3 regions of the Lactococcus sp. S64 genome follow, and region 3 is predicted to be linked to each of the others. Evidence: predicted binding sites of a transcription regulator. Region 3 holds the regulator's gene; each other region holds the start of a gene.
What was found. Region 3 encodes NrdR, which represses ribonucleotide reductase genes. Its sites were predicted from a motif close to ACACNATATATNGTGT; they were not measured.
Positions count from the first base shown of each region.

Region 1 (3,287 bases), on a different contig from region 3:
CCACTTCATAAAGTCCAATGTAACCTAAACTTACAGTTGCACGTTCTTTATTGTACAATTCATCAACTGAACCTTCGGCATCAAGACGTCCCAATGCACCATTCATAAAGAGAATAGGTGCATTTTTAGGTTGTGCTTCTTTAGCACGTTCAACACGAAAAGCAAGGGCATCATGAGCAATTTCAATTCTTTCATTGAAGATTTCCCAGAATTTTTCTTTATTTCCAGCGGCTTCAAGAGCAATACGCGGAAGGTTAACTGTAACAACTCCAAGATTATTACGTCCAGCAGTCACGTCATTCCCATTTTCATCTTTCCAGCCTTGCAAGAATGAACGACAACCCATTGAAGCTTTAAATGAACCTGTTAATTCAACAATTTTATCATAGCTCAAAATATCAGGGTACATCCGTTTTGTTGAACATTCAAGCGCAAGTTCTTTGATGTCATAGTTTGGTGTCCCTACTTCGAGGTTAAGTCCACGTTTGAGTGTGAAAATTAATTTAGGGAAAATAGCAGTACGGTGTTCTGAACCTAAACCACCAATCCGGACATTCAAAATTGCTTTTTGAATTTCACGCGCATACCAATCGTCTCCAAGACCAAAACCAACTGTTACAAAAGGCGTTTGACCATTTGAAGTAAACAAAGTATTAATTTCATATTCTAAAGATTGCATTGCATCATAGATATCTTTGGCTGTTTTTTCACGAGCATAAGCTTCTTGTTTTTCAGCACCATCAATCCATTTTTGTGCATCTTTTAAATGTTTTTTATAATTTAATTTCGCGTAAGGCGCCAATACTTCATCGGCACGGTCAAATGAACAACCACCATATTGTGAACTAGCCACATTAGCGATGATTTGACTGGCTTGCGCAGTTGCTGTTTGAATTGATTTTGGCGAATCTACTTGCGCATTTCCAAGTTTAAAACCATTTTCAAACATATTTTTAAAGTCAATCAAACAACAGTTAGCCATTGTAGTAAATGGACTATAATCAAGGTCATGATAATGAATATCACCCTTTTGGTGAGCGTTTGCCACATGTGGCGGAAGAAGTTTCAAACCAATTGCTTTGGAAACCGCACCAGCTGTCAAATCACGTTGAGTATTGAAAACGTTAGAATCTTTATTGGCATTTTCATTAACGACAGTTTGGTCGCGATTAATTAATTTTTCAATCGTGAAATTGATATCCGTTGCTTTGGTACGGGCCAAATCACGGTTAGCACGATAAGAGATATATTCTTCAGCCAATTGAGTTTCACCAGACTCAAGGAGTTCTTGCTCAACAATCGATTGAATTTCATAAATTTTGACATTTTCAGAAAAACGAGTAAAGATTTCACTGACTACTCTGTCAGTAAGTTCTGAAAGAACCGACATATCTGTCAGTTCGACTTTTTTAGCCGCTTTAGTCAAAGCATCAAAAATTTTCTCACTGTTAAATTTCACTGAGCGTCCGTCACGCTTTATCACATTAATTTCTTCTAGTGTTACATCTTGATATTTTACTTCACTTTTCATATTAACCATCCTCTTCAATTACATCATCTATTTTATCAAATTCTCGGAAATGACACAATATATAGTTTAAATTATGTAAACACACACAATATCTTGTGTTGCTTGTTTTCATTCCCTTTTCTCAATTTCGCAAAGCAAAATATAATCTCTTTGTATTTAAAATGTAATCATTGCGTCTTAAATCAGATTTTTTATCTAAATTCTCACATTTTCTAGCCAATATAAAACATTAAATAAAAAACGTTTACAAACCGCCACATAATTGTCATCTTTTTCTTCCATTAACCGTGGTAAAATAGGGTAGTACTTATTTTATTCTGTATTTTCAGGAAAGGAATTATTTATGCCAGTTTCTCGTATTAAAGTTAAAAATAGACATTTAAAAAAGAAAGCCAAAAAACCACTGGCTTTTTATAAACCAGCGACCAAATTTGCTGGCGCTGTTCTCATTGCAGGAACTTTGACGACCACTCATGAGCTTTTGCTCCAACAAACAAGCCCAATGGTTCAGGCTGCAACCAATTCGACAGAAGCTTTTATTGAAAGTATTGCTGCATCAGCAAAACCAGTTGCCGATAGTAATGGTCTTTATCCTTCAGTTATGATTGCTCAAGCTATTTTGGAAAGTAACTGGGGTTCAAGCCAACTTTCTCGTGCCCCCTATTATAATTTATTCGGTATTCAAGGAACTTATCAAGGAAAAAGCGTTGTTTTTAAAACTCAAGAATATCTCAATGGTAAATGGGTCACAAAAGATATGCCATTTAGGGTTTATCCTTCCTTTAATCAAAGTTTCCAAGATAATGCTTATGTTTTAAAAACTACAAACTTTGGAAATGGTCCTTATTATGCTAAAGCTTGGCGAGCAAACGCGGCAACCTATCAAGCTGCAACCGCAGCTTTAACAGGAAAATATGCAACTGACCCTAATTATGGTGCTTCACTGAATCGAATTATTTCTCAATATAATTTGACTCGTTTTGACGGTGCTTCTTCTGCTGGTACTTCTAATTCCGGTGGTTCAACAGCTACAAATACCAATAATAATTCAAATACAAGCTCAACCACTTATACAGTTAAATCTGGCGATACACTTTGGGGAATTTCGCAAAAATATGGAATTAGTGTTGCTCAAATTCAAAGCGCAAACAATCTTAAAAGTACAGTCATCTATATTGGGCAAAAGCTTGTATTGACAACTTCAAGTTCTTCGTCTAATACAAATAGTTCAACTTCTTCAGGAAATTCTGCCGGAACTACAACGCCTACTACTTCGGTCACTCCTGCCAAACCAGCTTCACAGACGACGATTAAGGTTAAATCTGGTGATACGCTTTGGGGACTCTCTGTCAAATATAAAACGACGATTGCTCAACTCAAGAGTTGGAATCATTTGAATTCTGATACAATTTTCATTGGACAAAACTTGATTGTTTCACAATCTGCCGGTTCTTCAAGTTCTTCAACAGGTTCAAGCTCAGCCTCTACGAGTTCAACTTCTAACTCTTCTGCAGCTTCAAATACCTCTATCCATAAGGTTGTTAAAGGAGATACGCTTTGGGGACTTTCACAAAAATCTGGTAGCCCAATTGCTTCAATTAAGGCTTGGAATCATTTATCAAGTGATACCATTTTAATTGGTCAATATCTTCGTATTAAATAAATTGTAATTTATAAAATAAAAAAAGAATGAAAGTTAATTCATTCTTTTTTTAATTCTTTTAAAACAGACTGAAGATGAATCGATTGAGTCGGT
Region 1 covers NZ_JACVUQ010000004.1:220,526-223,812, forward strand. Annotated here, with positions in the region: gene nrdD (anaerobic ribonucleoside-triphosphate reductase) at 1-1,531, opposite strand, end outside; gene IAE51_RS06440 (LysM peptidoglycan-binding domain-containing protein) at 1,875-3,194, shown strand; gene IAE51_RS06445 (hypothetical protein) at 3,233-3,287, opposite strand, start outside.
Region 1: nrdD (anaerobic ribonucleoside-triphosphate reductase) is a predicted target of NrdR. The motif match lies at 1,584-1,599, and genes of this name have one in related genera.

Region 2 (3,287 bases), on a different contig from region 3:
AAGCCAGATAAAGCTTCATCAACCGCATTATCTACAATTTCCCAAACCAAATGGTGCAAACCAGTTCCGTCAGTTGATCCAATATACATTCCTGGACGTTTTCTGACAGCATCCAATCCTTCAAGAACCTGAATCGCACTGTCATCATAGTTATTAATATCTATTACCATTTATTTTCCTCTCATCGAAAGCCTATATCTTCTATCTAAATCACTATTTTTTTATCCACAATGAGCTAATAAAAAATATTCATCTTGATTATTGTACCTTGTTCAGAAAGCTTTGTCAAAGGACTGCTGACAATTTTTTCATCTAATAGTAAGAATTTTTCCAAAAGTAAGTGAAGATGTTTCAATATTGTCAGTAATCTTTATTAAAAATATGATATAATTGTACAGTTAAAAGAGATTATCGATTTTAAACGAAATAAACTTCGGAGAACTTATGCTTACTATTATTCTTCTTCTCATTGCCAGCTATCTTTTAGGGGCAATTCCATTCGGCTTATGGATTGGCAAGATTTTTTTCAAAAAAAATCTCCATGACTATGGCTCAGGAAATACTGGAACAACCAATACTTTTAGAATTCTAGGTGTAAAGGCAGGAATTTCAGTTTTTGCTTTTGACTTACTAAAGGGGACACTTGCTACTCTTTTACCCCTTTTCTTCCATATCAATGGTGTTTCACCTCTAATTTTCGGTCTTCTTGCTGTCATTGGACATACTTTTTCAATATTCGACCGCTTTAAAGGTGGTAAAGCTGTTGCAACTTCTGCTGGTGTGATTCTTGGATTTAGTCCGCTCTTCTTAATTTACCTTCTTGTTGTCTTTATCATTGTCCTATGGCTTTTTAGCATGATTAGTCTCTCTAGTGTGATAGGTGCTGTATTTGCTTTATTGGGAATTCTTATTTTCCCTAGCATCGGATTTATTCTTACTTCCTACGACCTTTTATTCTCAATTATTATTTTTGTTTTAGCAATTATTATTATTTTACGACATAGAACAAATCTCAAAAGAATCAAAAATCATTGCGAATCCCTTGTCCCATTTGGTTTAAACTTATCAAAACAAAAAGAAAAATAGCACAATATGTTGTGTTATTTTTATAATTTTACATAATTCAACACAATATCTAGTATCTTTAATTTGACTAGATATTTTTTTTACGATAAAATAAGACTATAAAAAGTCGAGAAAAAGTCAAAGACTTTTTACTCTCACTAATAAAATACGTTTGTCCTCAAAGGAGATTTAAAATGGTTACAGTCTATTCTAAAAACAATTGTATGCAATGCAAAATGGTCAAAAAATGGCTCTCAGAACATGAAATTGCCTTCGATGAAATCAATATCGATGAACAACCTGAATTTGTTGAAAAAGTGATTGAAATGGGATTTCGTGCTGCACCTGTCATTACTAAAGATGACTTTGCCTTCTCTGGTTTCCGTCCTAGCGAATTAGCAAAGTTGGCTTAATATGAAACTTGCTTATTTCAGTGTGACTGGGCAAACACGTCGCTTTGTTTCCAAAACAAACTTACCAAATGTCGAAATCAGTCCTGACGATGATATAGAAATGAATGAACCTTTTCTTTTGATAACGCCAAGTTATGCCGAAGAATCTCCAACTGTTTCTAAATCAATAGATGTTATGGACCCTGTTTTTGACTTTATGGCTTATAATGATAATTATAAACATTGTCTAGGAATTATTGGTACAGGAAATCGTAATTTCGCAGGTATTTATATTTTTACTGCTAAAGAACTTTCTGCAAAATACCAAATTCCGCTTTTATATGATTTTGAGTTTAATGGTACACCAGCCGATGTTGCTGCTGTCGAAAAACTCGCTACACAGCTTGACAAAGGAGCGAAAGTCACCTTCAAAAATCCGCTGTGATTTTATGGCTTCACCCTATTGAGTGAAGCCTCTTTATTTTTAACTTTTTATTTCTATTAATTAGTTTGAACTTATTATAATATTAGAGTTCATCCCTCTGTTCTTTATGGTTGAACGCTTTAAGAAAGGTCACTTATGTCTCTAAAACAACTTAAAGATGTAACTTATTTCAAGCTTAATAACGAGATTAACATTCCCGTTAATGGTAGCATTCCTCTTGCTAAAGATAAAGAAGCAATTACTGCTTTTTTTAAAGAAAATGTCGAACCTAATCGTTATGAAGCCGATACATATATCGATAAACTCAATTGGCTCGTTAAAGAAGAATATCTAGAAGCTGAGTTTCTTGAAAAATATAAACCAGAATTCATTACCAATCTTCGTAAAGAATTGAGTAAATTTGAATTTCATTTTGATTCATTTATGGCTGCTTACAAATTTTATAATCAATATGCCATGAAAAACAATGACGGTTCTCTCTATCTTGAAGATTTTGAAGATCGTGTGTTAATGAATGCTTTATACATGGCTGACGGCGATGAAAAATTAGCTAATAATCTTGCTTTTGCAATGATTAATCGTCGTTATCAACCTGCGACTCCGACTTTTCTAAATGCTGGACGTAAGCGTCGTGGTGAATTTGTTTCTTGTTTCCTTCTACAATTAACTGATGATATGAATTCAATTGGACGAACAATTAACTCTGCCTTGCAACTTTCTAAAAATGGTGGTGGTGTTGGTCTAAACTTGACTAATTTACGTGCTGCTGGTGCACCTATCAAAGGTTACGATGGAGTGGCAGCTGGTGTCGTTCCTGTCATGAAACTTTTTGAAGACGCCTTTTCTTATGCCAATCAATTGGGGCAACGTCAAGGTGCTGGTGTTGTTTATTTATCACTATTCCATCCAGATATTATGGAATTCTTGTCCACTAAAAAAGAAAATGCGGATGAAAAAATTCGTGTTAAAACACTCTCTCTTGGGGTTACTGTTCCTGATAAATTCTATGAATTGGTCAAAAAGGGAGAAACAATGTATCTCTTTGAACCATATTTTGTTGAAAAATATTATGGCAAACCTTTTGCCGAAGTGGATATCACAGCTGAATATGACAAAATGGTAGCCAATCCAGAAATTCGTAAAACACCGATTAATGCCCGTGAACTTGAACAAGAACTTTCAAAACTTCAACAAGAATCTGGTTATCCTTACATCGTAAATGTTGACACAGTCAATCAAGCTAACCCTGTTGATGGTGTAATTTCAATGTCTAACCTTTGTTCTGAAATTTTGCAAGTCCAAACGCCTTCTGTTTTGAACGATGACCAAACTTATAAGGTGGTTGGAACTGACGTCGCTTGTAACTTGGGTTCAACTAATGTTTT
Region 2 covers NZ_JACVUQ010000001.1:86,314-89,600, reverse strand. Annotated here, with positions in the region: gene parE (DNA topoisomerase IV subunit B) at 1-170, opposite strand, end outside; gene plsY (glycerol-3-phosphate 1-O-acyltransferase PlsY) at 445-1,086, shown strand; gene IAE51_RS00415 (redoxin NrdH) at 1,260-1,478, shown strand; gene nrdI (class Ib ribonucleoside-diphosphate reductase assembly flavoprotein NrdI) at 1,480-1,902, shown strand; gene nrdE (class 1b ribonucleoside-diphosphate reductase subunit alpha) at 2,038-3,287, shown strand, end outside.
Region 2: IAE51_RS00415 (redoxin NrdH) is a predicted target of NrdR. The motif match lies at 1,127-1,142, and genes of this name have one in related genera.

Region 3 (3,287 bases):
TTTCCTAAGATGTCTCCGATAGATTCCATTAATTTTGCTCTCCTTTCAGTTTTTTGAGAGAGTCAAGCCTTATTTTCTCAAGTTTTGCAAGTTCTTCTTGGCTTGTCTTATTTTCATAATCTGGATTTGACCATTTTGGTGCTTCTTTTTTGATTTTCATTGGTCTTTTTTCAGCTCCAGCTTTTGCTTTAGCAGCAGCTAATTCTTCTCGTTCCAAAATTCGTTTTACCGCTGTTTCAGCTGTAAATACTTCATTTCTCATCCAGTCGTTGGCTAATGCATTTACAAAATTTGGATTTAACGACGCATTTTTTTGCTGTACTAAAACATAGTGAATCAAAATATTTTGGACTTCTGCTGGCAAATTTTGGCGACTTAAATTAGTTAAAAGCTTATGTTCTTCCGAACTGACAAAGCCTCCAGCTTGCGCTTTTATCTGTCGGATGAAATCATCTGGTTCATGAGATTTACTGATGACAATCAAATCGGCAAATGCTTTAGGAAAAGCTGAAAGTGCTGGTTGCGGTTGGCTAGCTCCTGAAAGACTTCTCATCAAATTATTCATGTTCAAAGTTTTATCAGCATTGGCTGTTTTTTCTGCTTGCTTGAATAATTCGTACCAATTGAGTTCAAATTTTTCTGCTAGTGAATAGAGCGTTAAGGAGTCTTGATTTTCATTGTTTAAATGATAGCCTTGACGTTCCATAATACTTTTAAAGGCCCCCATATCAAAACGTTCATTTGTATTTGAAGGGTTTTGTTGAGCTTGTGAGTCAAAACTAACTTTATAAACTTCATGAAATTTCTTGGAAATTTCTTTTCCTTTTGGTTCCATTCTTTTAGCTAAAGCAGCTACTCGATTTTCACCAATTCTTGAAATCAAAAGTTGTCTATAAAAATCATCTGCAAGGAAATTTTCAAAATTTAGCGGACTTTTTACTTCAAAATAAAGACTGGTATGATCATCATAAACACGAACTAATGATAAGCCAGATAATTTATCTAATGCTTCAATAAAAGGATTGAGGCCGAGATTTAGATATTCCAAAAAGTGAGAAATTCTTCCAGTAGAGAAGCTTAGCATTAACTGATAAAGCGCAAAGGCATCCGTGCCAATGATTGGTAAATAGAGCAGACGAAAAGCCTCAGCGTCAAAGCTGGTCTTTCCTCGATTAAGCATTGTAAATGAATCTCCCGCTCTCATTTTTTTCCTCACTTTTTACTGACAGAAAGTTCAGCGAGCTGATCTTTCTTTTATTTGCCGATAAAATGCTCCTTATTCAGTCACTTTTTACTGACGGATTTATTTTTTGGTAATATTTTTAAGGAGCTCTTCTAATTCACTGACATCTTTGAATGAACGATAGACGCTGGCAAATCTGATATAGGTGATATCATCCAATTCAGCTAATTCTTGCATCACAAATTCACCAATAACATCTGATTCAACTTCATTACTGTCTAGTTGACGAATTTTTCTTTCAACATTTGCAACTGTTGTTTCAATATCTTCACTTGATACTGGGCGTTTGTATGCTGAACGAACTAAACCACGAACAATTTTTTCACGATTAAAGGGTTCACGTTTGTCATCTTTTTTGATGACTAAAAGGGGCATTTCTTCGATACGTTCAAAGGTTGTGAAGCGAAAACCACATGATTCACAAACACGACGACGGCGAATAGCATCTTCGGCTTGTCTTGAATCAACAACTTTTGATTCTTCAGAAGAACACTTTGGACATCTCATTTTATTCTCCTTAATAGATAATAAATTCTTATTAATTTTACTGACAGAAAATTGGTTTAGACTTTCTTATTCTGTCAGTAATTTTTTTCATTAGTTTTAATGACAGAAAGCAACTTATTTACTTCTTAGGCAAAAATTTTGCTTCTAATCGATAAATTACTTGACCTTTCTGTGAGAATTTTTGCTCATACTCGGTCATTACATTTTGAGGTGCAAATTCTTCGTCTTGGTGTAAATCTAACCAAACTTTTTTAAGTTCCATGCCATAGTTAGCTAAAGAAACTAAAGAATATTCAAACAATCCACGATTGTCAGTTTTGAAATGAATTTCACCTTCAGGACGTAAAATCTTTTCATAAGTTGCAAGAAAAGATTTATAAGTCAAACGACGTTTTTCATGACGTCCTTTTGGCCAAGGGTCAGAAAAGTTCAAATAGACTTGGTCAATTTCACCATCAGCAAAATATTCACTCAAAGCAGCTCCATCAACAAGCATCATTTGTACGTTTGGCAAATCTGCTTCAATTGCTTTATCTAAAGCATAAGATAAAACTGATAATTGCATATCAATTGCAATGTAATTTATTTCTGGATGAAGAGCTGCCATTCCTGTGATGAAAGCTCCTTTTCCACAACCCACTTCAATATGAATCGGATGATCATTTCCAAAACGCTCTGACCAACGTCCTTTAAAGTCCGCTGGATTTTCAACTACGATATGTGCGTTTTCAGCAAGCATTTCGCCTGCCCCTTTACGATTTCTGACGCGCAATTTTTACCTCAATTTTTTAATTTTTGATAGAAAATCAGCAAAAGTGATCTTCTATTTCTTTATTTTTATTATTCAATTATAAGCCAAAAAATAGGAAGGTCCAAACCCTAGCCTATTTTTACTAAAATAATTCACAAAATTTACGAAGTCCCAAGATTTCTTGATTCACTTCTTTCATTTTTCCTCTAGAAAGATATTCAGAGATTTGGCGAAGAAAAGAAAGTTTTCCATACCAAGCCACTTTATCCATAATATCTGAACGAGGTCTAACACCAGATGTCATCAACCACAAAGACCAGTTATTTGGTTTAATATAATGTGATAAAACATGTGCCATATCAACCATTGAATCTGATAAAAAGACGGTATCCCAATCTACTAAATAAATTTTTCCTGAATTATCATCCACTAACCAATTTTTATGATTGACATCGCCATGAACGACTACGACCTCTTCATTTTTGATTTCGGGAACTTGTTGACGCATTTCTTCAATGATTCCTGACAAAAAATGATTTGTTCGTAAAGCCTCAGTATTTTGGACACAATCCTCTAATAATTGTTCAGGAAGAATAATTTGACTTCCCAACTTCTTATAAGATTCAACCAATTTTTTTGAGTCATGCAAATGTGCTAAAATATGATTAATTTGGCGGTCTTCCATATCCTCAGGACTTAGTGTATGACCGTCAATCCAAGGTTGAGCAGATAAGGTATCGCCTTCAGCCGTACGTTTTGTCCATAAGACTTTTGGCGTGATTCCCT
Region 3 covers NZ_JACVUQ010000002.1:95,893-99,179, forward strand. Annotated here, with positions in the region: gene dnaI (primosomal protein DnaI) at 1-29, opposite strand, end outside; gene IAE51_RS02895 (replication initiation and membrane attachment family protein) at 29-1,204, opposite strand; gene nrdR (transcriptional regulator NrdR) at 1,304-1,750, opposite strand; gene trmB (tRNA (guanosine(46)-N7)-methyltransferase TrmB) at 1,869-2,522, opposite strand; gene IAE51_RS02910 (phosphotransferase family protein) at 2,644-3,287, opposite strand, start outside.